DNA from 3 places in the Anaerobacillus sp. 63XJN7_5_ISO-PGPR-S23-430 genome. Region 3 is predicted to be linked to each of the others. Evidence: predicted binding sites of a transcription regulator. Region 3 holds the regulator's gene; each other region holds the start of a gene.

Region 1 (10,523 bases), 1.6 Mb from region 3:
TTGTCTTTTGATCAATGGAAATGGCGGGAGACAGACCTTCAATAGCATCTACATCCGGCTTATCCATCTGTCCAAGGAATTGTCTTGCATATGCTGATAACGATTCAACATACCGTCTCTGTCCTTCTGCATAAATCGTATCAAATGCTAGAGATGATTTCCCTGATCCTGACAAGCCTGTTACAACAACAAGCTTATCTCTTGGGATCGATACATCTATATTTTTTAAATTATGGGCTCTGGCCCCTTTGACGACGATCTCATCGTTTGCCATCTGTTCGTCATCCTTCCGCTTTAAGCTCTAATAGTAGGTCACGAAGTTCTGCAGCACGTTCGAAATTCAGTTCTCGTGCAGCTTCCTTCATTTCAGTTTCCACATTTTCAATCACTTTAGCACGCTCTTGCTTCGTCATCTTACCTTGCTTAGGAATCTTGTATTCTTCTCCATCTTCAGCTGCAACCGTTGCTCTTATACCTTCACGCACTTTCTTTTGAATTGTTGTAGGCGTAATGCCGTATTTTTCGTTGTATTCTTGTTGAATTTCTCTTCTACGACTCGTTTCATTCATTGCCACTTCCATTGAATTGGTGATTTTATCAGCATACAAGATAACATGGCCACCTGAATTTCGAGCAGCACGTCCGATTGTTTGAATTAAAGAACGCTCAGATCGTAAGAACCCTTCCTTATCTGCATCTAAAATTGTAACAAGAGATACTTCTGGGATATCGAGACCTTCCCTTAGAAGGTTAATACCAACAAGAACATCAAATACACCTAATCGGAGATCACGAATAATTTCAATTCTTTCGAGAGTCTTTATTTCAGAGTGAAGGTATCGTACCTTTACCCCCATTTCAAGCAAATAATCCGTTAAATCCTCTGACATCTTTTTCGTGAGCGTCGTCACAAGTACCCGTTCATTACGTGCAGACCGCTGATTGATTTCATCTAATAGGTCATCAATCTGACCTTCGATTGGACGAATTTCAATCGTCGGATCAAGAAGACCGGTTGGGCGAATAATTTGTTCGACGACTTTGGTTGAATGCTCTTCTTCATAGGTCCCTGGCGTTGCAGATACATAAACAAATTGATGAGCCTTCTCTTCAAATTCTTCAAAACGAAGAGGGCGATTGTCTTTTGCTGATAGTAAGCGGAAGCCATGATCCACTAGCACACCTTTTCTTGCCTGATCTCCATTGTACATTCCTCTTACTTGGGGAAGCGTAACGTGAGATTCATCAACCATAATTAAGAAATCATCTGGAAAGTAGTCCATTAATGTATATGGCGTTGCTCCTGCTTCTCTTAGTGTCAAATGTCTAGAATAGTTTTCAATTCCTGAACAAAAGCCCATTTCAGCCATCATTTCAATATCGTATCTCGTTCGCTGTTCAAGACGCTGAGCTTCAAGAAGTTTGCCTTCTTCATTTAAAATCTTCAGTCTCTCTTCAAGCTCAGCTTCAATTCGCTGTATCGCGATTTTTAACTTTTCTTCACGGGTAACGAAGTGGGAAGCCGGGAATATAGCCACGTGCTCTCTTTCTCCAAGAATTTCACCTGTTAGGGAATTCACTTCAGTAATTCGATCAATTTCATCTCCAAAAAATTCGACGCGAATACAGTGTTCATCTCGTGAGACAGGGAAAATTTCCACAACGTCTCCTCTAACGCGGAACGTACCACGTGTGAAATTAATATCATTCCGGGAATATTGAATATCGACCATATCGCGCAACAGTTGATCACGATCTTTTTCCATTCCTTTTCGAATTGAAAGTACTAGACTTCTGTATTCCTCTGGATTACCAAGACCATAAATACAAGAAACACTTGCTACAATAATGACGTCATTACGCTCAAACAAACTTGATGTTGCAGAATGTCGTAGTTTATCTATTTCGTCATTAATACTTGCATCTTTTTCGATGAATGTATCCGATTGAGGTATGTACGCTTCTGGTTGATAATAATCATAATAGCTTACAAAATATTCCACAGCGTTATGCGGAAAGTACTCCTTAAATTCACTATATAATTGACCAGCAAGCGTTTTATTGTGCGCAATAATGAGGGTCGGTTTATTCACCTCTTGTATCACGTTAGACATTGTGAACGTTTTACCAGTTCCTGTTGCGCCGAGCAACGTTTGGTGGCGTTCATTATTATGAACACCTTGTACAAGTTTCTTAATGGCTTCAGGCTGGTCGCCTTGAGGCTCATAATCAGATACCAACTCGAACTTTTTTTCCACCATCTTCGCCTCCGTTCCTATCATCCATGTCACTTATTATATCACAGAATATGGTTTAAACTTCAATTAAAGCGAACTGATATTCGCATTTTATTTTCAAGGTTATCTTTCTCTTCATACAAAACTATTGTATGCTGTTAAAGGTTGATTCACAGTGTAGCGGAATTCACGCAGTACTAAGTTTTACTACAAAGGAGTTTTAACATTGCTGCTTTTATGGGCTTTACCACTTGGCCTCTCAATCGGTGCTGTCTCAGGATTTTTTGGCGTAGGCGGGGGATTTCTCCTCACACCTATTCTTTTGTTACTTGGTTATTCACCTGCAACAGCAATCACCATTAGCCTTCTTTATAGCATGAGCACTTCGATTTCTGGATCTTTGAAGTATATTCAAAGTAAAAGAATTCTATGGAAAGTGACTCTTTTTCTATCGATTAGTGGCATGATCGGAACACAGGTTGCTAAACCACTTGTCTTATATTTGGAAGAGAGCAAAATCGATGGTCCAGTTATCTCAATCTTATATATCGTTCTTCTCGCATACTTTTCCATATCCATGCTTTCCAAAGGACAAACTATAGATGAAGAAAATGTTTCTATTTCTGTTTCCCCTCTTCGAACAATTTTAATCGGCTTACTAGGCGGATTTATTTCTTCTACTCTTGGAGTGGGGGGCGGTTTTGTCATGGTACCACTATTAATTCATGTACTACGTCTTCCGCCACGACTTGCAGTGGGTACATCTTTAACTTCCATCTTCTTCATTGTATTGACCGGTTTCTTCTCATATATTCAAACGGTTACCATTCCGATCACCCTTGCCATTCTCTTAGTGATTGGAGCGATCATTGGAGCTAGAATCGGAGCAGGAATGACAGATTCTTTCACTGAAACCACATTAAAAAATCTTCTTGGCATTCTTTACTTTTTTACGTTAGTTAGTATTCTATTACAGCTATTCCATCAGTCGATTTCAGGCCTACTCATTCTATTTCTCTATATTATTTGCCTAATGTGTCTCTTCATTTACCAGTATTGGACGAAAAAGAAGCGCCTATTCTTTTTAAAATAGGCGCTACTTCATTTTTTTCTTATTTTGTTTTTGTGTTTTCATTGAAAAATAAAATCCAACAAGCGCTGACAAAATCGTTAAGACAATCAAATGTATCGGATGATCGATTCCACCAAACACAGCCCACATAAATAAAATCGTTAACCCGAAACTAACGTAAGTATTATATGTAACTCGCGTAAACACGACCATGATAATTGCCGGAACGAATAAAGCAATTAATATTCCTTGCATACTGGTAAGTTCCCCTCTCTAATCACAACTTCTCCCCCCATCTTACAACAAGTTAGGGAGAGAATGCTATGATCAGAAAAGAAAACTCATCATTGTAAAGTCGTTTCTTATCACATAGGATAAGAAACGACTTTACAATGTAGTAAACTGAGCTGCATCCCAGGGCTTTGGAGTTCCAAATTCACGAGCTAGCTTTCTACTTTCACCTTTGCGACCTTTACGAATCTCTTTTCGTTCAACAGCTGTTTCATTCAAGAATTTCTCCTCTTCTGTTTCAGGGTAAACACCTGGTACCTCAACTGGATTTCCTTCTTCATCAAGGGCTACAAATGTTAACAGCGCAGTCGCACATACGTGACGTTCACCAGTGAACATTTTCTCTGCAATTGCTTTAACAAAAACCTCCATTGATGTTTTGTGTGTCCACGTCACCATGGATTCAAGACAAACAATGTCTCCTTGATTAATCGGATGAAGAAAATCCACTGAATCAGTTGATGCTGTTACACAGGGTCTTCTTGAATGACGAGTTGCTGAAATAAGAGCAACGTCATCAATGAAGGCCATCAGTTGACCCCCAAATAATGTTCCATGAATATTTGTATGAGTCGGATTGACTACGGTTGCTTTAGCCGTTCTTGACTCATTGGTAGACTTCATATTTGTATCTTCGAATACATTGTCCATTCTAATCACCTTTTCTTTCTTAATGGCTCTGCTAATACACTACCCTAATCGAGTAAATCTGTGTTGTTAGTAACAAATGACAAAATTCAACCCTTTATAGTTTATTTACTATATTTAAATCCTTTTTCACTAATCCGAGTAATAGGATAATCTTTTGACTCTGCGAGCATTTCAAGGATATTAAAAAGGGATGACTTTGAAATAGTGATTCTATAATGCTTCTCTAGTAGATCTGTCAGATAAAGCGGCCCCATCGCCACTTGAGAACGTTCAAGGGTTTCTACGATTTCGGAAATTGGAGCTCTTGTAACGACAGACGCGCTACCGTGCATTTGATTCATAATTGTCTCACGCTCTATTTCAAACTTTTGAAGCAACTTCATTTCTCTTTCATTAAGATCCATTAATTGTTGCTGCAACTGCTTTTCTCCAGTCATTGCGACATGCTCCTTTACGTTAAGAATGATCAAAGTGTAGCAAGCGTTTTGCTAACATACAAGACATAGAAAAACACTGTAAACGCAATCATCCAAGGGATGAAACGGTTTTCTAACTTCCATATATTTCTTGAATAGAACCTATAACTAAATGGCATAGAAACAAGTACAACTTTATTGTTGAAATAGGTTTAATTCTATAAGTGACAAAGAGAAACATAACTTTTGCTATTTAACGAAAAATAGCATAACAAAAAAGAAGAAAGCCTCAGCCTTCTTCTAACGATTCGTTTATTATTGTGCTTCCTCTTGCTCCTCAAAACGATTTTCTTTTACAAATAGCAAACCAAGCTCATGATGAGTATTATTATAAAGCGCTTTTTGCTCAAACCTAACTTCTCCATTAACATCAAGCACTTCCATTTTACAAAAAGCGGCATTACGTTGAAGAGCCGTATAAAAATCCACACCTTTTCCTAAAGGTAGCCCATTCACCTTAGAAATGACTTCGCCAACTTGTAAGTTCATTTGATCTGCAGGTGAGCCAGGGAGAATTCCGAGAATAACAAGTCCTTTATTTCGTTCATTGAAATAGGCAGGCTTATTTTTACCTCGATGAAGAAGTAAAATACCAGCTCGTCCAAGAATCACTAGAATGATTGCAACTAATGCAATCCATTTATTACTCAAAAAGTAACTCATTAGACCAATTAAGACCGTCGCTCCCCCGAGAAGAGCAACCTGCCTACCATTACTCTTCATCTCTGGAAGGGGTAATGCATGGTGTATAAGCTTTCGAAAGCCAATTGGATATGGCAATAAGATAAAGGCATAGGTGCCAGCACCAAAATCAAGAAGAGGCCACCATGTAAATGATTCAACCTGACCGACTGGAAGGAAGAGGAATAGTGGTAAAAGCCATAGTCTTTGGACTTCATGGGCCCCCACTAACTTTCCACGTTTACTTTCTACGAGTCTTGGTGACGTCTGTTTCCCGGCATTCATCGTAATGAATAACCCTTCCATGAATACTAGAAAGCCAACTAAAATAGCGAGCGCAATCGGCGATGCATTCCCGATCCCCTCTTGCATCGTATTGAGAGTATCGTTACCGAGATCGATTGGAGTATAAAAAAACGTTGCTAGTGTAGGTAAGATGAACACAAAAGCAGGTGATAAAAAACGAATTTGTCCTGTTACTAAAAGCAAAAATGCTCCGAGACTCATTGCTACGGTGGTACTGAAAGGAATCGTTAAACCAAGCAAAAGATTAAGTATTAGAAAAGCGGCTCCAATCAATAATCCAGGTATGATAGCAAATGGAACATCGTCCAAAACATCATGTACTCTTGTGTGAAAATCTCTTCTATCACGTTTTACTCGTGAAAGGCCGAGCATAAATGCTCCAATAATCGTAATATACGTGAGGGGATGAAGGAAAAAACTAATAATTCCCTTAAGTATTGAAAGGCCAAAAGTGTCCATTTTATATTCCTCCATGCTTGTTAGCAGTTACTAAATGACTGGCTATGTTATATGAATGTTCCACTCTGTCATGAGAGAATTATCGAAAATACCCTAACATTGCCAAATAATCATGAGACAACCAATCTAGTTTACCTCATTTTGAAAATGTCTTCTACTTGTTCAACGTGCTTATCATGGTCGAAAAAAATTCCGCAGGATTTCCTGCGGAATAGCTTCGACATCAACAGTTCATTTCCTTCTTGAAATTATTTAGCAAGGAGCTCCACCGCTGTCTTAAGCTGCACATCGTTATCAGGATTGCGAATGGAATCAATAATTTTTTCCTGAAGTTTCTGCGCAGTTTTTTCATCTATTTTCCCAGTAATATTTATATCATTCGAACGTTGGAAAGCTTTTACTGCTGTAACTGTTTTATCACTAAAATAACCGTCTTTGCGTCCCGGTTCAAAACCAAGGCCTTTGAGCATGATTTGCGCAGACTCTACTTGCTCGCTGTTCTGATCAAATTCTAACGTCTTTTCAGTAGATAATGGATTTACATAGAAGTAATCAGGCTGCTTTGCTTCAACCGTTGGCTCAATTCCTTCTTTATGAATCCAGTTGCCATCTGGTGTTAACCATTTAAACATTGTCAGCTTAATATTACTGCCATCTCCAAGGTCTAGCGTTGATTGAACCGTTCCTTTACCAAATGACGTTTCACCGACTAAATCATAATCGCCTGCTTCTTTAAGCGCTCCGGCAAGAATTTCTGCAGCAGATGCACTCCCACGATCAATAAGTCCTACGACAGGATAATCTTTTTTCTCTTCAAGAGTAGAAACAGAACGCTGTTTCTCTCCTTCACGATCTTCAATTTGAACGTAAGGTTTGTCATTAGGAATCAGTTCTTCCGCCATATCCGAAACAACATTTAACAGGCCTCCTGGATTATTACGAACGTCAAGTACCAAACCATCAATGTCCTGTTTTTCTAATTTAGTCAACTCTTCTGAGAAGCTTTTAGCTGTATCCTCTGAGAATGAAGTGATTTGCAAGACACCGATTGTTTTTCCGTTTTCTTTTACCGTACTTGCACGGACCGTTTCGATAGGAATCTCATCACGCGTCACTTCTACCTTCATAGTCTCTGAAGCGCCTGGGCGTTGAACGCCGAGCGTGACAACCGTGCCTTTCTCCCCACGAATCTTTAATACGGCATCATACAAATCAAGTCCTTCTGTGCTTTCACCGTCGATCGTCATGATTTTATCATTCGGACGGAGGCCTGCTTTCTCAGCAGGTGAATCTTTATAAGGTGACACTATCGTTACTCTTCCCTCAGTCATATTCACTTCCGCCCCGATTCCCTCAAAGGAAGAACCAAGAGATTGGCTAAATTGCTCGGCTGTTTTAGGGTCCATATAGACTGAGTAGGGATCTTCAAGAGTATCTACCATTCCTTTAATAGCTCCATCTAACAACTCTTTTTGATCGACATCATTTACATAGCGATCCTGGATTAATTCATAAGCTTTGTTAATTTTCGTTAGCTCTTCTGTCTCTATTTCATTACCGGAACCAAGAGTTAAAGATTGAGTGCTCCCTTCAGGCTCGTCCTGTAATAAAGTGAAGGCCGCGTATGTACCACCTGAACCGATTACGAGGGCGATCACGACAAGTAAAGCGACAACTTTCCCCTGTATCTTCATTGTACTCACCTCTTCTAATTTGAAGGAAAAGGCACCCCATCATAACGATGCGATGCCTTTTCATCTTATTGTACTATATGATTCAGTTGTTTTCATTATGTTTCCATCTCAAATTGTGAGGGGGAAAGCCCATTGAAGCGAGGCTCATCTAATTATCGAATGTAATTCATTGGGTCAACAGCATTTGACTTACTAGAGTTCCATGAACCTTTGTGAATTTCAAAGTGTAAATGTTGTCCAGTTGAATGACCAGTATTCCCCATTGTACCAAGGTAAGTTCCCTGACTTACTGACTGACCTGTAGAAACTGCGCGATTTTGCAAATGAGCATACACTGTTGTGTACATTTGACCATTGATACTATGCGTCAAGAATACTACATTACCGTATGAATCTGAATGATAAGATTTTAATACTGTTCCATCTGCAGCAGCTGATACTGGGTTTTGACCACCTTGAGCAATATCAATTCCTGCGTGGAACGTTCCCCAGCGGCGGCCTAATCCAGATGTAATTGGACCAGCAGCAGGCTTAATGAATGTTGCGTTACTAGAAGGCGCTGGTGCTGGCTCAGGAGTTGGCGCCGGTGCTGAATTTGAACTGCTTGAACTATTTGAACTGCTAGACTTGCTTGAGCTTGCCGCTGCTTCCTTTTTCGCTTGTGCTTCAGCTTCAGCTTTTTCTTTTGCCGCTTTAGCTGCGGCTTTACGCTCTTCTTCAGCTTTACGAGCTGCTTCTTCAGCACGCTTAATCTCTTGCTTTACTGCTTTTTCTTGAGCTGCTAGAAGTTCAGCAGTTTCATTTAAGTCCATCATATGATTATGAAGATCGCCTTCTTCTTCTTCAAGGGACTTCATTAGCTTATCTTTTTGTGCTTTTTTAGAATCAAGCTCTTTTTTAAGATCTTCAAGCTCTGCTTTATTCTCTTCAAGAGAGGCAAGTTTCTCTTCTACTTGAGCTTTCTTTTCTTCTACTGCCTGCTTGTCCGCTTTATGCTCTTCAAGAATCTTTTTGTCTTGATCAGCGATTGTATTAAGAGCAAGAACGCGTTCTACTAGATCACCAAAATCAGTAGCACCAAGTAAAACTTCCATGTAATCAACTGTTCCGCCACCGTTTTGTTGCATAGAGCGAATGCGATCTTTCAATAACTTATCACGCTCAGCAATACGGTCTTCTAAAGCGCTAATTTCTTCTTTCAACTGATCAATTTCAGCATTTGTATCTTTAATTTCCTTCTCTTTCACTGAAATCTTCTCATCCGTTTCAGCTACTTCTTTGTTTAACTGTTCAATTTCTGCTCGAACATCTTCTTGCTCTGCTTTCACGTCCGCAAGTTCAGATTCCTTTTGCTCAAGCTCTTCCTGGTTTGAAGACTGCTTTTCTTTGACATTATTAAGTTGATCATCAAGATTTGCGGCTTCAGTCGTTTGTGGAAGTGCTGCAGTTGTTAGTCCGCTTAAACCTAGAGTCAATGTTAGAGCCGTTGCTAATATTTTACGCTTCAATCTTTGTTCCTCCCCCAAAATAGATGAATCTATTTATCTCTTAATTTTCATTTTAAACTTTTAAGAATTTACGCATTGATGTAAGACTTCCCCATACTCCGATAATCACACCGAGGATAATTAACAACCCTGATAGCTGGTAAACAAACGGTGTTACCGGTAGTAAATCGATGAATAAAGTTGGGAAACGATTTGCTATTAATTCAATTAAATAGTAATAGCCGTAGATTAGAATTCCAATTGGGATAATCGAGCCGAAAATCCCAATTAGGATACCCTCTACTAGGAATGGCCATCGAATGAACCAGTTCGTTGCTCCCACTAGCTTCATAATTTCAATTTCATGACTTCTGGCAACAATTGTTAGTTTAATAGTATTAGAAATGAGGAACATGGCTGTAAATAGTAATCCAACCACAAGGGCCAGTCCAACATTTCGTGCGATCTCAAGAACTTTAAAAAGTCTGTTCACCGTATCTTCTGCAAACTCAACATCTTGTACATTTTCTAGCTGCTTAATCTCTTCAGCCACTGCCGTTACATTCTTAGGATCTTTGGTTTTGACCAGGAATGCGTCACTTAAAGGATTTTCTTCTCTTAATGACTCGAACACTTCACCTTCATCCCCAAGGTTATCAATTAAATTATCCAATCCTTCTTCTTTAGATTGATAAGTAACAGATTCCACTTCAGAAATGTTCTCGATCCTAGACTTAAGTTCATCTTGCTGTTCTTGCTGAGCCGTTAAATCAATAAATGCGCTGATTTCAACATCACTTTCAAGCTGATCACCAAAAGCATTTAAATTAAGAAGCAATGCGAGACAAACGCCGACTAAAAGTAGTGTAACGGTAACCGCAGAAATCGAAGCGAAGGTCATCCAGCCATTTCGACCAAGATTTTTGAAACCTTCTTTTCCGTGGCGACCAAACGTTTTAATTTTCATACCCGTACTCACCTCTTGCTTCATCACGGGTAACTATACCGCCATCAATTGCAATAACACGTTTTCTGAATGTATTCACAATATCCTTATTATGGGTTGCCATAATAACAGTTGTACCGCGATTGTTGATTTGATCTAGTAAATCCATAATGCCCCATGCAGTTTCTGGATCCAGATTCCCGGTAGGCTCATCTGTTAGCAG
Region 2 (10,523 bases), 420 kb from region 3:
GTTGTGATTTTGTGTGTAACAAAAAAGCGAATCCTTAATTAGGAACGCTTTTTTGAATTTCTTTAAAATTAACACGAGTATTCGTCATCTCGATTTTTGAGATCACAATTGGTTTCGTAATGGCTTGTGTAACCATATCATCCTTTTTCGGATCAGTATAGAGATACGAGACAACAATTTCGTTGCCTTCTTTAATGATACTGTCGATTGAGACTGAATAACCACCTGTTGGCATCTCACCACGAGTAATAATAATATAGAGATCGTCATTTGATGGAATTGTAAAAGTGGATTTTTCTAACCATTTTTGTTGAACGGTTGTCTGAACATCTTTAGGAGCATTCTGCATTTCGACTGTTTCAAAAGCGATGTTTTCCTGCATTTGTTCTCCTCCGTTCGATTCGTTAGAGGTTTGAGATGAATTATTACCGCACCCCGCCAAGATAACGAACATCATTGAAATAACTAGTAATAATGAACGCAATGTCCTACTCCTTCCTCTATATAGAATCTTTCATTTTAGTAAAGCTGAAACTATCTTAAGTTTAGCGAATTTCATTACGCTTGGAAAGAGTCGGGTGTGAAAACGATTATAATTTCTGTTAATAGGGTAATAAAAATGTGAGACGTTGACGTATTGAAAGGAGACAAATCATGCAGAATGAAATTTTAAGCTTTTTAAGAAATGTTGAGGAACCGGTGAGTACTAGAGAAATAATGGAGTACTTATCAGGAAAAGGGTACAATCCTGATGAAGAAGAACTCGTTCGCATCATTAAACAAATGCCACAAGGGTCAGTTCAACAGGAATATGATGCCTCCGTTATTGATCCATCACCATCGGTCTTGTACAAAGCAGGACCTAATGCATAAGGCCTTATTTGCGGAATTGATCAACTAAATACAAACCAGCAATCAGTAAGAAAACAATTCCAGTTCCATAAAGTACATCTATAATCAAATCCATCTAATGACATCCTTTCTCTGGATCTTTATTTTAGTGTATCAAAACTTCTTATTCATTAAAGTTTTTTTGTTATATTCGGATAAGGAAATGATATACTAGGTGCATTGAGATAAGCGTGGAAGGATGTCGTTATGAAGAAATGGAAGTTAGATAGTTCTAAGCTAATTATATTGTTTTTTATTGTTTTTATTATTGTAGGCGCTGTCAATGTACTGTTTAGTGATCGGAAAATGAATACTAGTGAATACTTGCTTAGTGAAAATCAAAGAGACGTGGTATCAAGATCGGAGACGCAGCCAAAAATGCCTATAGGCGCTCTGGTGAATAGTAAACTAGCAGAAGATCACAGTATTACCCTTACTGCCAAGATAAAGTATGAAGGGGACGAGAATACTCAGGTTGAGGTAGTAAAAGACCGGCTATTGGATTACCAAATTATTGAACAAAATACAGACGAAGTTGTTATTCCATATAATTCTTTAGTACCTTCAGTCGAAAAGAATGTGTCTAATGATGAAATTATCGAAGGGGATTCACTTGCTACAGAACCTCTAGATCCAGGTGCATATCAGATTGAAGTTAAAGTACCTATTGTGATGAATAATAAAGAAGAGAGTTTCTTGTTTCGAATTCCAGTTGAAATAGCACCATAAACTTCCTTAGAGGAAGTTTTTTTGGTTTATTCTTTAAAAAGGATGCTGAGATAGGACTGTTGTTTAAATCATAAGTTCAAAACTGATAGAATAGAGGTATGACGATCAGAAGTGAGGGATCTATGTGAGGAAATTAAATTTATATAAAATTATTGGAATTTTCTTATCTTTCGTCCTGTTCCTTGTTATTTTCAATCAGATTAAGAATGGGGAGCCTAATTTTAAAGTGGATGAGTCTCTTTTTGAAGTATACGAATCTACTAGTAGTTGGGAAGAAGCAATGGAAAACAGTGTTCCGCAGACTCGACTAGCAAGAGAGTTAGGAGTATTGGGTGGTGAGGAGCGCCGTATCCCCCTTCTTTCAGCCGAGAGAGATTTAATTATCCATGATGTAATGGTTCTAAATTACGGAGCCGTTTATCTTACTTATTCCTTTTCGTTGAAGGAAAGTGATCAACCATATAATTTACCAAGATTACATATCGGGTCAGTTAGCTTTACAGGAATCGAAGGATCAAACGAATCATATTTAGTTAATCAGCAGAACATTTCTAAGGAGCAAAATGGCAAGCCTCATGTTGTGAATCACCGTATCTATCAGGCTGATATTTTAATACCGAATCATGAGGCCGGTGGGACTATAAATGAGTTCAATCGTTTTTCATCAGCAAATTCCGTCCTTATTAAAGATGCGTATGTTCAAGGAAATGATGAGAAGGTGAACTTGGAAAATCAGGAGCTGTCTTTAGAAAGTGATTATGCTTCAAATGTATATGCTGAAACGGATTTGAACAAAAGTGTAAAAATAAAGGATGGAGAGCTTACATTTTCTCATTTTGAAGCAGGTCTTAACATGAATAAACTCTATATTGAAGGTGAGTACGATCCGCAAACAAAGTTTGTAATCACCAATACAAGCGGAGAAAACCCGTACTCCATTGAGTATGATGTAAGGGAAGACAAGGATGGAAGTTATCTTCCTTTAGAACCTTTTCAGGCAATACAGAAACAGTTCTCATATCGATTAAATGAAGTGATTCTTAATAAAGACGGATCAGTTAGTAAAACAATCGCGCAATCTGACTTGGAAGCGATGGAAAAGGGAGAAAAGGTAACCATTGGAGAGTACAGCGGAATCTCTTATTCTGTTCATTTAAAGGATGATGGTCAGCAACTTGTGATTTCATTTGATGCTCAAGAAGAAATAAGTTCGCAATTTTTTAATCAATTTGATATTGAAAGCCGAAAGACTTATGAAGAGCGATTTGATGTTGCCTCAGAAGAGGAGCGACAGCTTATTGAATCCCGCAAGCCTATTCTTTTAGAATTAAAAGATGATAAGAAGAGTTCTATTCTTATTTATCAAACAAGACCTATCGGGGAGCCGAACAGTATACAGGTTGATCTTGATCATGAGCATTTCACATCAGGTCTCCCAGTTTCTATGACGCTTTCAAATTTACCTGAATTTCAGTCGATTAACCTTGATATAAGTGGTTCACTTAAAATGAATGAAAAAAAATAATTTATTTTCAAATTTGTAGTTTGGTTTTTTGACATTCGGGAATATTCTTTATCAAACCCCCTAAGTAGTTTGAAAGTGATTTTCCCCCTGTTAGCCGTGCTCACGTGAGTACGGCTTTTTTTTATATGTTAGCTTATATTAATCATCAATGAGTTTCATTAATATAGTCTTCTTTATACAATAAATTCGGTTTGAAATGGTGAAGCGTTTCCATTAAGAGGGATTCGTGGTAATCTTTTAGGAAAGCAATAGATCAAAGAAATTGAAAGGATGAGACATTTTGGCGAAGAAGGGGAATATGACAGAGCTAACAGAAGATCTTGTAACCTTTTTAGAAGGAGAAAAGCTTGTAATGCTTGCAACGATTGATCATGAAAGCCATACACCCAATGTATCAGCGATATCATGGGTGAAAAGCTTAGATAAAAATAATATTCGCTTTTCTGTGACTTCTAACTCAAGAACAATTCAAAATGTCAAACAGCATTCTAATGTTGTCTTTACAATAATCGGATTGGAAACGGTATATTCCATTCACGGAAAAGCTTCTATCCTAGAGGAAGCGATGCAAGGAGTGTCACTGAAGCTTGCTAAGATTAATGTGGAAGTTACTCAAGTCGCAGAAAGCATGTTCTGGGGTGCGAAAATAACGGCAGAACCACAATATGAAAAAACATATAACCAAAAGAAAGCGGAAGCTCTTGATGAAGAAGTGTACGAAGCGTTGTTAAAATAGACGAGACTTTCTTATCATAATCTTTTGTGATTTAATAAAGGAAATAAGCATTATGTGCTTTCGCAGTGACGTATGCATCAGGAAACGAGGTTGATTCCCATATGGAATGGGAAATGATTAAAGACTTTTTGAATGAAGAAACAATCAGAGAGTGGCTAGGTCAGTATCGTGCACTTGGTCCTTTGCCTGGAATTTTGCTACCAATGCTTGAGGCTGTGATTCCCATATTGCCCCTTTTTCTTTTTGTAGCAGGAAACGCGGCTGCGTATGGATTCTGGTATGGCTCTTTACTTTCATGGCTTGGTGCATCTCTTGGCGCTTTGATCGTTTTTATAGTGGTCAGAAAGCTTGCTAGACAGCGCTTCATGCGAGTGATTACAAAACATGCCAAAATCGAAAAAACACTTCGCTGGATCGAGCGGCATGGATTTGGGATGGTATTTCTTCTGCTTTGTTTTCCATTTACGCCATCAGCTTTAATCAATGTCGTTGCGGGTCTGTCAAATATGAGCATTAGAAGCTTTGTACTCGCCGTTTTACTAGGGAAAATGGTGATGATATCGATCGTGTCTTTTATTGGACATGATGTCTTCGCCCTGATCCATCGTCCTTTGGAGATGGTGCTGATTCTCGCTGCCATAGTTGTATTATGGGGAGCAGGCAAACTAATTGAAGTCAAATTGAATCAACGCCCGAGAAAACATCGTACTGAAGATCATGTGAGATAAAGGAAAAGCCATGCCCGAAAGGGGATGGCTTTTGCGTGTTATTGTTTATTTGGTTTTAAGCTTTTAGTGCCTGTGTAGGGTAAACGGGCGCATCCGCTTTTCATGTCTAGCTGCCGTGTCTAACCGCCCACATCCGCATTTCGTGTCTAGCTGCAGCGCCCAGCCTCTCGATCGCTTCACCCTCTAAAATGAACACAAAGAGCGTGTTCTTTTTAGAGGGTTCCAGCGCTTGTCGAGGCTATACGTGCGCTTCCGCATTTCGTTTTAAAATATCCTTTTCTTATCTCTTTCTTCTTTAAGTATTTCAACGGCTTCTCTGAAGCGTTGGGAGTGGATGATTTCTCGTTCTCTTAGGAAGGCGAGGGAGTCGTTTAGGTCTGGGTCGTCTGAGAGATCGATGATCCATTGGTAGGTGGCCCTTGCTTTTTCTTCTGCGGCGATGTCTTCGTATAGGTCGGCGATTGGATCGCCTTTGGCGGCGATGTAGCTTGCTGTCCATGGGACGCCAGCGGCATTGGAGTAGTATAGGGAACTGTCATGATTAGCATAGTGGGCGCCGAGTCCAGCTTCTTTCATTTGATCTGCTGTTGCGTCTTTTGTGAGTTTATAGATCATTGTAGCGATCATTTCGAGATGAGCAAATTCTTCTGTGCCGATATCGGTTAATAACCCGACGACCTTATCTGGAATGGTATACCGTTGATTCAAATAACGGAGGGCTGCTGCTAGTTCACCATCAGCACCGCCATATTGCTCAATCAAAAATTTGGCAAGCATGGGGTTACATGTACTGACTTTAACGGGATATTGCAATTTCTTTTCATATAGCCACATTGAGGTTCACCCTTTCCAGACTAGACTTGCCATGGCCACGGTGCGTCGCCCCAATTCCATGGGTAGTTTGAATAGCTGTTGCCGTATTGCTGAAGGGGACCATATTCCTTTTCATAGCGTTTCTTAAGATGCTTACTTCTTTTGGCATATTCATTGAATTGTTGAATGGCTTCGTAGTCATCCGGGTGTGTATCAAGGTAAAGAGTCAGTTCAACGAGAACGAAATCAGTGGCCTGCAGTTCCTCTAACAGCTCATAGTAGGCTTTCGGTAGCTGTTTAGACATGTTTTACTCCCCCTGCTTTGAAGGATAAGGATAGGGATCATAGAAGGCTTTCCAGAGAGTACCTCGAGAGAGAGCTTCACGTGCGGAATATTGCTCCAGTCCTGGGGGCTGAAATCCCATATAAAGATTAGGAGGAGTGGAGTAAGACTTCACTCGAATAGGAGGACATGGATCAAATGGACTAACATAAGGCTCGTAATACTTTCTGTGGGTATACATCGTTGACCTCCTTCTATACAAATCTCTACTCTTTAGATGTATGAAGTTATGAAAGAAACATGATTTCTAAATAAAGAAGCACCCCCTAAAGTGGGAGTGCTCCTCATCTTTTTACATTTTATTAACCGTATTGTTCCACGTAGCAAGCATATTCTTTAGGTCATGAAGATCTGATTTAAATGGATAGTTCGATGCAACACTTCTTTTTTGACCTTCGTCGAGCTTTTCGTAGCTATGCACAAATTCGGTCATGTCTCTTGTTAGTCTATTTAGCTCCCACTTAAATGTTTCGAATTCTTTTTCCATTGTCAAAACTCCTTTGTAAATATGTTCTTATATTTGATATACCCTGACGGACCATTCTAAAAACCATCGAGTGTTATAATTTACAAATAATGTCGCTTTAGATGCGAACGTATTTTCTTGTCTTGCTATCCAATTGAAGAAAAACATGAGATAATAGACAAAGAATATACGGTGTAGGAGGTAGAATACATGGCGGTACAGTTTGTGATTGGTCGGTCTGGAAGTGGAAAAACAGAGCATTGCTTATCTGAAATGCAGCAAGAATTGATCGATCGCCCGCTTGGTGAAGATATGATCTATCTTGTACCAGAGCAAATGACTTTTCAATCAGAATATGAACTAGTACATAATAGAGGGTTAAAAGGAATGATTCGTGCTCAGGTTTTTAGTTTTACAAGACTGGCATGGAAAGTTCTTCAAGAAACGGGAGGGATGGCCCGCCCACACTTAACAAGCGTAGGAACAAGTATGATGTTACGTCATATCATCGAAGAGAATAAACAGAAGCTAAGAATTTATCAGCGTTCTTCTGAAAAAACAGGGTATGTGGAACATCTGAATAACATGGTAACAGAGTTTAAACGGTATTGTCTTGAACCGGAAGATATAAAACGTTTTGCGGATGATCTTTATGATGAAGATGAGCGAAGCTTACTTCGAGATAAGCTCTATGATCTTCACCTTGTTTATGATGCTTTTCAGAAGGAAATGCTCGGGTTTTATCTTGATTCGGAAGACTATTTGGCATTGCTTGCTGAGAAAATCGAAGCGTCAAGCTACCTAGAGGGTGCCTCTATCTGGATTGATGGTTTTCATAGTTTTACACCTCAAGAGCTTCTTGTGCTTCAGGCTTTAATAAAAAAAGGAACAAACCTTACAGTTACCATCACGATGGATCCCGAGATGAATCCTTCAAGCATTCATGAACTGGATCTCTTTCATGAGCCAGCGAAAACATATCAAACTCTTCAAGGACTTGCGCATGAAGAGGGGGCTGCTATTAAAGAACCGATAATTCTAGCTGATCAAAAGCGCTATAACAATAGTGAACTTGCTCATTTAGAAGCCAACTATGGTGAACGACCACCAGTTCTTTATAATGGAAGTCTTCAGCATATTCAAGTGCATCATGCGGTGAATATCCGTTCCGAAGTTGAAGCGGCAGCGCGTGAAACGCTTAGATTAGTACGCGATGAGGGCTATCGATATAGAGACATTTCAGTCATGGTACGTAACATGGCTTCTTATTATGAACTTGTCGAAACGATCTATGCCGATCACGGTATTCCTATTTTTTCTGACCAAAAGAGAACGATGCTGCATCACCCGCTAATTGAATTAATAAGGTCCAGTCTAGATATAATTCAATATAACTGGCGCTATGAATCTGTGTTTCGCTGTGTCAAAACAGAATTGCTTTTTCCTGACGATACAGAAGAAAGTATCGAAACCATTCGCGAGCGCATGGATGAACTCGAAAATTATGTAATTGCTAAAGGCATTAAGGGCTATCGCTGGAAAACGGATGAGCGCTTTAAAGCAAATATCTACCGACAGCTCGAAGATGATGAAACGGTCACCTCAGATGACCTCGAAAAAATGGAAGATCGATTAAATGAAACGAAAGAATGGATTGTTACACCGCTCGAGAAGTTTGAAAGAAAAATGACGAAAGCAAAAACCGTTCGCGAAATGTGTGAAATTCTTTATTATCTTCTAGAGAATAGTCATGCTGCAGAAAAAATAGATCGATTGAAGGTACAAGCAGAAGAAGCAGGTCAGCTTTCGAAAGCACGGGAGCATGATCAAGTTTGGGATGCTGTTATTGCACTGCTTGATGAAACGGTTGAATTGATTGGTGATCAAAAACTTTCGATAGAACAATTTACGAAACTTCTTGAAGCTGGAATGGAAAACATGAAATTTGCCCTCGTACCTGCTTCACTTGATCAAGTTGTGATCGGTAGCATTGATCGAACGAGATTTACTGATGTGAAGTGTGGTTTTTTGCTAGGTGTCAATGAAGGAGTTTTACCATCAAGAATACAGGAAGATGGGCTTTTGAACGAACAGGATCGAGAAAAGCTAGAGGATCAGGGGATCCAGCTGGCACCTGGATTAAAGCGACGTCTTTTAGACGAAGAATTTTTAATTTACCATTCCTTGTCAACGCCCTCTGATGCTCTTTGGGTAAGTTGTCCTCTTGCAGATGAAGAAGGAAAGGGATTGCAGCCTTCTATTGTGATGAATCGATTGAAAGAGATGTTCCCTGAACTTAACATTGGTTTGAAATTTGCTGAACCAGGTGAAGAATTGAAAGAAGAACTATCGTTTATAACGAACCCGGCGAAGACAATTGGTAGATTAACAGGTCAGCTTCGTCAATGGCATCGAGGCTATCCAATTGATCCGATCTGGTGGGATGCCTATAATTGGTTCGTTACAGCGTCTTCACAAGAGAATCGAGTTCGATTGATTGAAAGTCTTTTTTATCGTAACAAAGCAGATCGTCTGACAGAAGACACGAGTAGAAAACTGTATGGTTCAAAGATTCAAACAAGTGTTTCTAGAATGGAAAGATATAAATCCTGTGCCTTTTCGCAATTTGCTTCTCATGGTTTACGGTTGAAAGAACGGTCAACATTTAAGCTTGAAGCTCCAGACATTGGCCAGTTATTCCACGCTGCGCTAAATATGATGGCTGAAACAATTAAGCAGCGTCATTGGGATTGGGCCAAGCTTTCATCGAATCAATATTATGAACTATCAGGTCAAATCGTAGAGCAACTTGCACCGAAATTGCAAAATGAAATTCTATTAAGTTCAAATCGCTATCACTATATAATGAGAAAACTTTCTCAGGTAGTAGGTCGAGCCTCTTCCGTTCTCGGTCAACAAGCGAAGAAAAGCGGTTTTCAGCCAGCGGGGCTCGAACTAGGATTTGGCCCAAACCAGGATTTGCCACCAATCGAGTTTACGCTTAAGAATGGGGTGAAAATCCAGCTGATCGGACGAGTGGACCGCGTTGATCAGGCGCTAAATGGAGAGGAGCTTCTGCTCAGAATTATTGACTACAAATCAAGTGGAACTTCTCTTGATCTCTCAGAAGTTTACTTTGGCTTAGCGCTTCAGATGCTAACGTATCTGGATGTTGTGATTACAAACGCAAACATTTGGCTCGGTCGTGATGCAACGGCAGCTGGAATGCTGTACTTCCACGTTCATAATCCAATGTTGCAGGCATCAGCGCCAGGACAAGCTGCTCTTCAACAGGAACTTTTCAAAAAGTTTAAGATGAAGGGTCTTCTTCTAGCTGACAAAGATGTCGTAAGCTTGATGGATCAGGACATTGAGAAGAAAAAATCTGACATTATTCCAGCCGCCTTAAAGAAAGACGGTACTTTTTATAAAAATTCTTCTGTTTTATCTTCCGATGATTTTCAGGCGCTCAGGTCATTCACACGGCAAACCATACAAACGATTGGAACAGAAATATCAGACGGACGTATCGATATCGATCCTTACAAGATGAAGGATCGCATCCCATGCACATTCTGTTCCTATCGCTCATTTTGTCAATTTGATCAGGCGATGGAGGATAATGACTATCGACCGATTACTGTTCAGGATGATGAAACAATACTGAGACGGATGAGAGAGGAGGCGAACGGGAATGACGATAATGAATAAACCCGAAGGCTCGAAATGGACAGACGAACAATGGGAAGCTATTGCTGCTCGTGATCAAGACGTTCTCGTAGCAGCTGCAGCTGGGTCGGGGAAAACGGCTGTTTTAGTTGAACGAATTATTAGGCGTCTTGCTGATGAGAATGATCCTGCTGAAGTTGATCGAATTCTTGTCGTAACGTTTACAAATGCTGCAGCGGCTGAAATGAGACATCGAATCGGGGAGGCTCTTGAAGAAAAGTTAAAAGAAGACCCATCTTCCCTTTATTTAAGAAGACAGCTTTCGATGTTGAATCGCGCTTCTATTTCAACGCTTCATTCTTTTTGTATGGAAGTGCTTCGACGCTATTATTACGAAATTGATCTTGATCCAGCCTTTAGAGTAGCGGATCAAACCGAAGCGGCATTGCTTCGTGAAGAAGCAATGGAAGAACTTTTCGAAGAGCATTATAGCAAGAAAGAGAATGAGGCTTTTTATGACCTTGTTGATCGCTACAGTAGTGATCGTAGTGATGTGGATCTTCAGCTTCTTGTAGAAAGACTCTATCATTTCTCTTCTAGTCACCCATGGCCAGAGCAATGGT
Region 3 (10,523 bases):
AGTCAACTTCACACCTTCATCATCGTCTACGATAGAAACGTAACTCCCCTACCCTCTTGATTAAAAAGCGCTTTCGGCGTATAATGTGACCGTATTCATACAGTTTATATTATGATGCCATGAGGTGAGTGCGTTGGCAGGATGGTTTCAATGGTTTATCGTTGGATGGACAGTGATCTTAATTTCACTAATTGCAATTGGTGGATTCTTTATGTTTCGGAAGTTTCTCAAGCGCCTTCCAAAAGAAGATGGCAAGTCAACTCTTGACTGGCAAGAGCACTACATTGAACAAACGAAGCATATGTGGAGCAGTGATCAAAAAAAGTTATTAGACGAACTAGTCGCCCCTGTGCCTGAATTGTTTCGAGATATTGCTAAGTATAAGATTGCAGGAACAATTGGCGAGCTTGCGTTAAAAGAAAAAGCGAAAGATATGTCTCAAGACTTAATAATTCGAGGGTATATTATCGCTACTCCAAAACGAGATCACAAATGGCTCGTGAAAAAATTAAATGAAAAGCGAATTGATATGAGCCCCTATCATCATTTGCTTCAATAAAAAAACTCGTTTAGCAGATGCTAAACGAGTTTTTTTAAAGTAATGTTTGATGAAGTCGACCACTGTGTCCTCGGCTTCGTTCCGTTTTCTTAAATTGATAATACATCGAAATTCTCCATGGAACGATCATACCAAATGCTAATACGAAGAAAAGCGAGCTTGTTTGAAGCACAGGGATTGACTCGCCAATGATTAGTTTAAAAACGATTCTTACTAGAAGTAAGCCGATCAAAATAAACGCAAAAGCTTTTGAACGTGTTAAATAAATTTGATCATCTTTAATTTCAAACTTAGACGTCCGAATCAATAACAACGAAAAAGCCGCTCCAACTGATAGCGCTTCAATCGCTTCGTACCACGGAACCCTTGCATCCGGAACAACGAACATCAAAAAACCAGTTGCCATAAAAAAGGGCGGAAGTATTATTTTCCTTATTGTTGCAGGTTTCTTTGAAGCTTTCAACCTGATTACTACCATCGCAAGAGCCATCATAGCTCCAACAACTGTACTTAAAATCAGCATATACTCATCCCTCACCTATACCGTACTACCCATCATTTCCATTGTATGTGGAAGAGACAAAAAATACAAGCGCATGAAAAAAAGAACGGTGCACAACCGTTCTTTTCACATTAACCATTTACTTTTGAAAGTTCTTCTTCGCCTTCATCTGCCGCAATGCTTAGGATAATCGTCATCGTAACACCGACAACCGTAAAATAAACACCTAGGTCAAATAACATTGCTGTCGCGAGGTGAGAATGACCGAGAATCGGAAGCTCAAAGTACGCGTCTGTCTGACTCAAGAACGGCTGTCCAAAAAGAAAGGAACCGACGCCAGTGAGAACAGCAATCAGAAGACCGATCGGAATAAAGTTCTTAAAATCAATGCGGATGACCTTATTCATGGTTTTAAAGCCATAAGAAATATAAAGAAGCACCAGAGCACCCGCCGACATAAGTCCTCCGATGAAACCTCCACCAGGTGCATTATGGCCAGCGAAGAATAAGTATATTGAAAATCCTAGAATAATAAAGACGATAATCGTAGTCGTCGTTTTAAGTATAAGGTCATTTGTCCCCTTCACACTTCTACACCCTTTCTTTATTAAAATCCTTGAAATCCACCAAACAGGTTATTTACAAGGAACGATGTAAACATTGTCATAAAGTTAAAGTAAAGCAAGATTCCCATTACAATCATTAAGTACCCGCCAGCCTTCATGATGAACCGGCTATTTTTCTTAATCCAGTGCATTCGACCGATAAAAAAGGACAGAATGAAAAATGGAACAGAAAAACCAAGCGTATAAGCTACCATGTACATGAAGCCAGCTCCAGGGTTTGAAACACCCAACGCAATAACCGCAGCTAAAATCGGCCCTGTACAAGGTGTCCAACCTGCCGCAAAACCCATCCCAATTAAAATCGATCCAACAAAGCCAGATGGGCGGTTTCGAATTTTTAACCTGCGATCTTTCATTAGAAAGTTCGGTGTCCAAAAACCTACTACTACAAGTCCAAATACCACAATCAAAATGGCTCCAACTTGACGAAGCAGCTCTTTGTACTGAATAAATAAATTTCCAACGAGCGATGTTGACATCCCTAATACGAGGAAAATAATTGAAAACCCTATTAAAAAGAAGATCGTATGAAGAATTGCCCTTTTCTGCATCATTCCTCGTTCTTCTTTCAGGTCGTCAACGGATACCCCAGTGATATAAGAAATAAACGCTGGATAAAGCGGTAGCACACACGGTGAGATGAACGATAAAAAGCCGGCTCCGAACGCTAAAAACAAGTTCAAATCTGCCATTAAATTACTCCCTGTCTAATGCATGATCTTATCATGTGCATGTCGTTACCATTTCAACCTCTATTGTAAACGATTTATCTTATTCAAACTATGAACATTCCATAACTATTTTTCTTCAGAGAAAAATTCTTCAAGCGTAACGCCCGCTTCATGAACATCAGAAGCCGCTTCCTTGCCCACATACCGAACGTGCCATGGCTCATACTGATAGCCAGTGATATCTTCTTTTCCTTTTAAGTAACGAACAACAAAGCCATATTCATGCGCATGCTCTGCTACCCACTTACCTTCTGGCGTATTGCCAAATTCTTCGGTAAGAGAGCTTCCTAGAGAAGGCGTGCTAATATCCATCGTTAATCCCGTCTGATGTTCACTCTGCCCCGCCTGAGCGCTAACCTGGTTCGCTACTTCTTCTCCACGCTGTTCAGCATTATAAGCAAAAATAGCTTCCTGTCGCTCATAGGAGCGGTAGCCAGAGACAGCTTTTAATTCAAATCCATCTTTCTTTGCACCGGCAAACATTTTTTCAAGCGCTGTAGCCGCTTCCTTGACCATCAACCTTTTAGGATCATCTTTTGGTGCGTATGAAGAAACATCCGGTTCCACAAGATTTTGGGGCACAAAGTCTGAAGGTAGATTTCGCTCTTTATTTGCCACAACATAAATACTGTCTGGATTCGTTACAGTTAAATTCTCTCCATTTTTCTCAACTGTTTCAGCCATCGTTGGATACGCTGCTGATTTATCCTTTTTGGCCTCATCGCTTTGATCGCTTTCTTCATCTTCTTTCTTGCTGCTATCATTTTGCTTGTTATTGTTTTGGTTTCCATCATTATTTTCAATACTATTCGAGGAGCCGTTATTCGTCTGTCCATCATTCTGTGACTGATTCTCTGTCTGGTTAGACGTTTGCTCGTCATCTCCCGCCTGGCATCCGGCTAAAAGCGCGAACGAAAGACCTGTTGCTACTACTAAATTTTTCATTGTCATGTGAACACTTCCTGATTTTTTATAGTCTAATCTATCATACCATCACACCAATTAGACCCGTCAACCAAAATTACTCCATACAAAAAGCACTCTGTTACCAGAGTGCTCAATAAGCTATTTATCGTTGTTTGTCATTTGACTATTCATAGCCTTCATCATCTGATTAATCTTCTTCTGAGAAGGTTTTTGCCCCATTTGCATCATCATTACACGAAGCATATTTTCATTAATAGGGGGATTCTTCTTTAAATAGTCCATCATATATTTGCGGGCAATAAAAAAGCCAAGTGCTACTCCAGCAATCAACGCTAGCACGCCCACAAGCGTGTACATCCACCACATTCTAGATTTCCTCCTTATTCTTTCTCTTCCAATAGTGTACTACAACCCTTAATGATTATACAATAACGTCTATTAAAATAGTAGGAGTTTATTCAAACTAGTTTCTGTTGTTTAATCGGGTTAAGCCACCCGTATCGACCGGATTGGAAGTCAATCGCAAAGAACGAAGGAGTTAATTTTCGTATCACTTCAAAAAAGACTGTTTCAGCCTCGTTTGATCCGCTAGCATATATATTTATCTTCTCGCTTCTTACAAATAAAGATGCATCACTTTTAGATTGTTTAATACACAATCGATGCCCTTCATTTTTATATTCATACGTGCGAAAGCCACCCAATTCATTGACCAAACAGGTATTTAGTTCTTCTTCTTCCACAGGCTCTGTAATAAAGGCTACCTGTTTTTCTAGAAGCTCTTTCTGATCAGCCTGTATGGCCCGCTTCCTTTCGAGGAAAAGTTGATACAACAGATGCTCCTTACCAGCATATTGTTCTGCAATGTGCTGCTTAACGAAGTACATTTCGTAATGCCTCATATAACTCCCCCCTGCCCAAGAATCCACTCATATAAAAGAAAGTATAAATGAGTTCTCATAAAATGATTGTCTATACATGGAAGCTAGCCTTCACTAGTTTTGTCGAAATCAAAAAGACCTGTACTATAACATATATGTTATAGTACAGGTCTTTAGAATGCTATGCCATACTCGGCAGGTCACAAAGAACACCGCCGGATCTCTCATCATAATCAAGCTTCATTCGATCAACAAACCATTGATCGTCCGGTCGAACGAAGTACGTAACTCCTCCAATTTCTTGCTTATAATCATCATATGAAGGCTTATCAGACATGACCCCAAGAGAAAAACCTCCGCTGTCTCCACTCCCTGCGTAGCGTACGAATAACCTCAAGCAATCACCGTTACCAAGTTCCATTTCATTTTTGTAAAACTCAGCTGCAGAATCAGTTACAACAAACATCATATCCGCCCTCTCCGTTTTGTATTAGTACATCTTGTTATAGTACAGTATAACGAATATTTGAAAAATTGCAACCATAAAAATAGCCTAATTTTGCTTTTCGCAAAATTAGGCTATTTTCTACTGAAGAAAGCGACGGTTTTTCTTGCTTTCCTTAAGCTTTTCAGGTGTTACATCTGTGCCTTCTTCATCCACAACTTTTATAGAATGAAGTTGGTTTTTGAAAGAAGAACGGAAATTTGCTAAATATTCCTTACGTAGCTTTTTCTGTTCTTTTTTCTCATCTTCTGTTAATGATGACTCTTTTGCTTTACGAGATAGCTCGTTAATTCTTTGGAGTTTATCTTCAAAAGGCATGTAAAATAGCTCCTTTACTGAAACTTGTATCTCACATGCTAACGCATGTTTTGAACATAGACAAGTTTAGTGCTTCTCGTTCTGCTCGTCAACATATTCCTGATAACGTCTATGTACCGTTGCTTTCGAAGCGTGATGTCCAAATCCTTTAAGCGTTGCAGCTATCTCATTAAACGTAAGACCACGGTTTCGTAGATTAACAATTTCTTCGATTGGAACTTCCACCCGCTCACGCCCACCTTGATTTTGATGGCTGAGGTTTCGCTGTGGTCGATAGCCTTCTTTAACCGCCTTGTCCATTCCACGTTTAATTTTCAGATTATGAAGCTTGCGCTGAAATTCTTCAACGATACTAACGATCTCAAGAACCATCGAATCAGATTCCGACAATTGAAGTTCTCCGTTTTGATTCACTGTATAAATCGTCCCTCCATATTTATGGACGGCATGTAGAAGAGCGATCTTTGCATTCCCTCTCCCAAGTCTTGTTTCATCTTGAATGAGCAATGCCTCAACATGCCCCTCTTTCAATAAGTCAAGCACCTCAAGTATGCCATCACGATCAATGTCATACCCGCTGTGCTTTTCTTCAATCAAGCGCTGTATAATAAAACCTGACTGTGATGCAAATCGTTGTAGTTCTTCTTTTTGCCTGGCAAGAGAAGACTCCTGTGCTTCTTTCTTTGTGCTTACCCGACAATAAATAACGGCGTTCATACTTTATTCTTTACCCCCAAGTGCGGTAGCGTTCGCTTCAACAGGGATGATGAGAGTATCTCCTGCTGTAATTCGGTTTGCATCAATGCTATTCACTTCTTCAACCCAACTGACGAACTTCCGATCAGACAACTCATGAGCAGTACGGTATTCTTCCGCAATTTCTAAAACAGTATCTCCCTGCTCCAATTGTACCGTTGTATAACGATCATACTCCTCAGCTGCAGCTGTTCGCAAAGATAGAAACACAATAATTAACACAGCTACAAAAGATATAATGACAAGAAAATCAACTCCAGACAAGCCCCCAGCTTGCTTTCTCATCCCAATCACCCCATATGCGAATATTTGTTCTGTTTTTAGTATATCAGAACCTCTGTTCGTGTCAACTAATTTCTTCGAACTTATGTTTGTATGCGAACAAAAATTCTGGTATACTACTAACAAATAGATAGATTGGAACGAGGTGCCAGATATTATGAAACTATCAAAGCGTCAGCAGGACATTCTGGACTTTATTAAAGTCGAAGTTAAGCAAAAGGGTTATCCACCCTCCGTAAGAGAAATTGGCGAAGCTGTTGGACTTGCTTCAAGCTCCACTGTCCATGGCCACCTGGCAAGACTCGAGAAAAAAGGGTATATCAGACGAGACCCAACAAAACCAAGAGCCATCGAAGTGCTTGGTCTTGATGAAACGATCGATATTCCTCGTCAACATACTGTAAACGTTCCCGTCATTGGTAAAGTAACTGCTGGTCAACCCATCACTGCCATTGAAAATGTAGAAGAATACTTCCCGCTTCCAGAACAGTTTGCACAGGATGAAGAACATACCTTTATTCTAGTGATTGAAGGGGATAGTATGATCGAAGCTGGTATTTATAACGGTGATATGGTTATTGTGAAGCAACAACCAACTGCAAATAACGGTGATATTGTTGTCGCGATGACAGATGAAGCTGAAGCAACTGTTAAACGATTCTTTAAAGAAAGCAACTACTTCCGACTTCAACCGGAAAACTCATCGATGGAACCGATCATTCTTGATTCCGTTTCTATTCTTGGTAAAGTAATTGGGGTCTTTCGCTCCATTCACTAGAAGCGCTGCGTGCGCTTCTTTTTTTATGTTATATAAGCTTTCTGGGCTATATCAATACGAGCTTCTTCTCTTCTTTTATTTATTAACCCCTCCGTCTGTGTAAATGATCGCAGTTTGAAGAGCATAGGGGTGTAGCTTTACATTACAACCAACCTCACCTACCTACTTTTAACTCTTAAAGGCTATACAAAACCGCCCTTCATTTAAATAAAGGGCGGTTTTGTATACTTCTAACATAATTCTTAAACGGTTACTTTTCAGCAGCCTCTGAAGCCGCTATAACTAATTCAACTGTTTGATCTACTGTCGCCTGACGGAACTTTTGGAACTCATCAGTGATATAAACGGAAGGATCTTCAGGATAGTACTCCTGAGCGGCTACGTGAAGGTGTCCACCCGGAATATCATAAGCTCCTATCCCAATTCGCACGCGATTGGATCGGTACTGACTTTCATTCGATAAGTAGCTTCCGCCTCCTCCTTTACGAGCTTTTGATCCTTCAGTCGGACCCCCTTCATGGCACTCATACGGTTTATCACGATATTCTGGTGCGAGCCATTCGCATACTTCATCGCCTCTTTCTACCGGCCATGGTCCAGTATTGGCTGCAATCATTTCCTTGTAAGGAAGCGTTGTTTCAATAAATTCCGGCAGTTTTTCAGGCATCGGCCAATTGCTCACTGTCGGAATAACTTCTGAGCGATCTTCAAGAGTGTTTCCAACCCCTGTGCGCCATCTCCCGGCAAACCCTTCGATGGTCATAGCTTTTGGACCACCTTGACTGATTGTCATCATGAGATCCACCTGCTCTTTACTATTAACCAGGTAAGGTCCAAAAGTATCTTCAACGATTCCTTCATCAAAATCATCCCATCGTACCGGAAAATTCGCTGCTTGAATAAAAGCTGGACCTTCTTCCGTCATAACGACTTTCCCATCCATCTGAAGCGCTGCAGCGCCAGAAGGGTTTGATCTCCTAAATTCCTGTTCTAAACGGTATGGATCAAATCCGCTTACTAAAACGCGCTTAACTTTCTTCCCTTTTGGAAAATCAATAGAAGTAATTCCCCTTGAGGTGTACTCTAGTTTCTTCATCAGTTCTTCTTGCTTTTTCTCCGTTACTGTATATGATGGTTCCCATTGCCTTAGGGCAGCAGTCATATGTAATCGAGTCCAATAAAGCGGGCGATCATCATAACGATCTAGTTCCCCTAAATCATTTCGTTCTCCCTGAGCTCGAGCAACAGCCGTCTCCCACAGCTTCTCACCATGCTTTTCGATCACTTTCTCTGCTTTTTTTACACTTTTCGCTTTGCACAAATCTTCCTTAAATTCATCCGCAAAAACTGTAAACTCCGCCTTATCCATAATTTGCTGTGGGATTGGGGCACCGTCTTCCATTCGCTGCTCCTCTGGTGTTAGCGCCGCATCAGTGTTAAAGCAATCACCTTTGGCACTTCCAGTTAACGGTAAGAAACCGAAAGTTAATATCCCTACAATAAAAAGCGCAATTCCATATTTCCATTTCCTAGATTTCATATGTCTTTTTTCCTCCTCTTCTAGTTGAACTATCTTCTATTTTAGAGATATGAGGTTGTATTTTTCAAACTATTACAAGTATTCTGATCAAAAATGAATCATTCGAAGTGGATCATGTATGGATAACAGACTTATGTTAAAGAAAACCGTGACGTTTTCTCTGCATCTTTCGACATATAGATAAGCTTACCTATCATTTAATGAACTGCATTTCTAGCCTTTTTCGATTTTTCCAGACTGAATTAATTTGTACTAAAAAGGAGCAAGCTCGCTGATGGAACTTGCCCTACCCCGTAATTTATTATTACTTAATTTATACACGTGTATTTTTTCAGAACTTACCTGTAATTTCATAACAGAAGCCGCTATCCCGATGAGTCACATAATGATGCCAATATGGACAAAAATAAATAGAAGGGTTCCCGTTGACCATATATGAACCTCATTTAGTTTTAAACGTTAATCTCACATAGCGACTACCAAGCGGTTGGTCCAAATAGAAGCCTGTCCCGTCTATTTATTCACTTGCGCCAAAAAGTTGAACAGTCTGCCTTATCATGAATATTGAATTCGATCATTTTTTTAAGTAAAGAAAAATCAACTGAATTACCCCACGGAATACGCATTAGTTGTTTAGTGTGATTATAGCCAGCAAGTTTCATTTCTTCAGAAAAATGAACAATTCCAGTCTTTTCAGGGGCAACAGCCAAATGATGTTTTGCTACGCTAAAGGCAATAATAAATGTTCCGTGATCTGTAAACATTGGCTGATTCCAGGCAATTTTCGGCACCAGGTTTGGAAATTCATTTTGTACCCAGGTCAAAATTTGTTCCGTTCGCTCTCGGTGCTGCAGGTTCTCTATCTTTGCTAGATATTCTTCAAATACATCCATTTTTAGTCCTCCTATAAAACAAGCAATTGTAGTGATGTACCATATCTCACTGAGATAGTGCCATTACAACTCACTATTCATCACTACTATATCACCAATCATTTGTAGTTTACCCTCTTCAAAAATAATTCCATCGCCGTCATTAGCTGCATAAACAGTTGTTCCTGTTCTCTTAGCGTACTCCCAAACTTTACTCTTATAATCTGAACTCCAGCGATTGTAGTGAGGTAAAAACTCGAAATCGACAAGACCCATAGTTTGGTGCACCGCCTCGCTAGTTTTTTCTGTATACATCTGAAATAGCTTTGTAGATCTACCGAGTTGAACCGCTCCTCCGCTCACCCCAACAAGAATTCCTCCGCGATTATAGAAATCTAAAAGAACATGATCCATATGCCGATGATTGAGAGCCTTACTAAATTCTAGCGGATTACCTGCTGAGAGATGGATTATATCTGAACTCAATAATTCATCTATTTTCATAGGTTCAAATTCACTGTATAAATCGAAAAACATGATATTCTCGATTCCATAGTTTCGATAATAATTCACTTTAGCTCCAAAATAATGCTTTTCTTTATCCTCCGTTGAAGGTATGTAGCTAATCTTTTTGTTTCCACCACTAAACAGTAATCCATCTAATCTACGGTTGCCGGGTGTTTCATTTACTTGATCGCTATAAAAATACAACTTTCCCATTAATACACCTCATTCATACCCCTATACGCTATAGTCAATTTAAATTCTGTGCGTTTATTAACTCTCACGATATTCATTCCATTCTTTCGCGAGAAGACTGTACAGGATGGTGTCATGAAAGTGATCGTACAAATATTCAGCGTCTTTTATGATTCCATCGGGTTTAAAACCAAGACGTCTCGGAATTCCCTGACTTTTTTTATTCTCTATCCCGCACTGTATTTCAATTCGGTTCAATTTGTATACTTCAAATGCCTGGACAATTAGTTCATTAACGGCAGCTGTCATAATCCCCTTACCCTGGAACTTATCTGATAGCCAATAGCCAATACTCGTTTTCTTGTTAGACCAATCGATGCCATGGAATCCTACCACGCCTGCTAATCTTTCATTGTACACAATACCTGCTTGAAATCCATCATGTGAAGAAAACTGTTTTAGCCACATTTCAATCACTGGCATATAATCCTCTTTTTCTTTCATATTGTCCACCCAGGGAAGCCACTCCCTTAAATAATCTCTTGAA

Evidence for each region. Region 3 encodes LexA, which represses DNA repair genes until DNA is damaged. Its sites were predicted from a motif close to CGAACATATGTTCG; they were not measured.
Region 1: uvrB (excinuclease ABC subunit UvrB) is a predicted target of LexA. The motif match lies at 2,331-2,344, and genes of this name have one in related genera.
Region 2: addB (helicase-exonuclease AddAB subunit AddB) is a predicted target of LexA. The motif match lies at 6,357-6,370, and genes of this name have one in related genera.

What each region holds. Positions count from the first base shown of each region.
Region 1 is NZ_CM149686.1:3,553,158-3,563,680, forward strand. It holds gene uvrA (excinuclease ABC subunit UvrA) at 1-274, opposite strand, end outside; gene uvrB (excinuclease ABC subunit UvrB) at 282-2,258, opposite strand; gene AC0VYJ_RS18610 (sulfite exporter TauE/SafE family protein) at 2,464-3,330, shown strand; gene AC0VYJ_RS18615 (DUF2198 family protein) at 3,334-3,564, opposite strand; gene AC0VYJ_RS18620 (acyl-CoA thioesterase) at 3,697-4,224, opposite strand; gene AC0VYJ_RS18625 (hypothetical protein) at 4,353-4,688, opposite strand; gene AC0VYJ_RS18630 (PDZ domain-containing protein) at 4,983-6,173, opposite strand; gene AC0VYJ_RS18635 (S41 family peptidase) at 6,422-7,861, opposite strand; gene AC0VYJ_RS18640 (murein hydrolase activator EnvC family protein) at 8,020-9,375, opposite strand; gene ftsX (permease-like cell division protein FtsX) at 9,428-10,321, opposite strand; gene ftsE (cell division ATP-binding protein FtsE) at 10,311-10,523, opposite strand, start outside.
Region 2 is NZ_CM149686.1:1,519,244-1,529,766, forward strand. It holds gene AC0VYJ_RS08300 (protease complex subunit PrcB family protein) at 35-484, opposite strand; gene AC0VYJ_RS08305 (hypothetical protein) at 655-873, shown strand; gene AC0VYJ_RS08310 (hypothetical protein) at 1,099-1,620, shown strand; gene AC0VYJ_RS08315 (hypothetical protein) at 1,745-3,145, shown strand; gene AC0VYJ_RS08320 (pyridoxamine 5'-phosphate oxidase family protein) at 3,426-3,881, shown strand; gene AC0VYJ_RS08325 (TVP38/TMEM64 family protein) at 3,983-4,609, shown strand; gene AC0VYJ_RS08330 (manganese catalase family protein) at 4,874-5,443, opposite strand; gene AC0VYJ_RS08335 (spore coat protein CotJB) at 5,464-5,727, opposite strand; gene AC0VYJ_RS08340 (spore coat associated protein CotJA) at 5,731-5,946, opposite strand; gene AC0VYJ_RS08345 (hypothetical protein) at 6,058-6,252, opposite strand; gene addB (helicase-exonuclease AddAB subunit AddB) at 6,442-9,942, shown strand; gene addA (helicase-exonuclease AddAB subunit AddA) at 9,926-10,523, shown strand, end outside.
Region 3 is NZ_CM149686.1:1,934,875-1,945,397, reverse strand. It holds gene AC0VYJ_RS10445 (DUF4183 domain-containing protein) at 1-43, shown strand, start outside; gene AC0VYJ_RS10440 (DUF2621 domain-containing protein) at 134-559, shown strand; gene AC0VYJ_RS10435 (CcdC family protein) at 594-1,082, opposite strand; gene AC0VYJ_RS10430 (Na(+)/H(+) antiporter subunit B) at 1,193-1,648, opposite strand; gene AC0VYJ_RS10425 (cytochrome c biogenesis protein CcdA) at 1,669-2,379, opposite strand; gene AC0VYJ_RS10420 (M15 family metallopeptidase) at 2,485-3,369, opposite strand; gene AC0VYJ_RS10415 (YneF family protein) at 3,484-3,711, opposite strand; gene sirA (sporulation inhibitor of replication protein SirA) at 3,804-4,247, opposite strand; gene AC0VYJ_RS10405 (HesB/YadR/YfhF family protein) at 4,408-4,695, opposite strand; gene AC0VYJ_RS10400 (DUF896 domain-containing protein) at 4,813-5,049, opposite strand; gene AC0VYJ_RS10395 (YneB family resolvase-like protein) at 5,116-5,766, opposite strand; gene yneA (cell division suppressor protein YneA) at 5,770-6,090, opposite strand; gene lexA (transcriptional repressor LexA) at 6,242-6,865, shown strand; gene AC0VYJ_RS10380 (hypothetical protein) at 7,116-8,405, opposite strand; gene AC0VYJ_RS10375 (iron chaperone) at 8,927-9,298, opposite strand; gene AC0VYJ_RS10370 (Type 1 glutamine amidotransferase-like domain-containing protein) at 9,362-9,997, opposite strand; gene AC0VYJ_RS10365 (GNAT family N-acetyltransferase) at 10,055-10,523, opposite strand, start outside.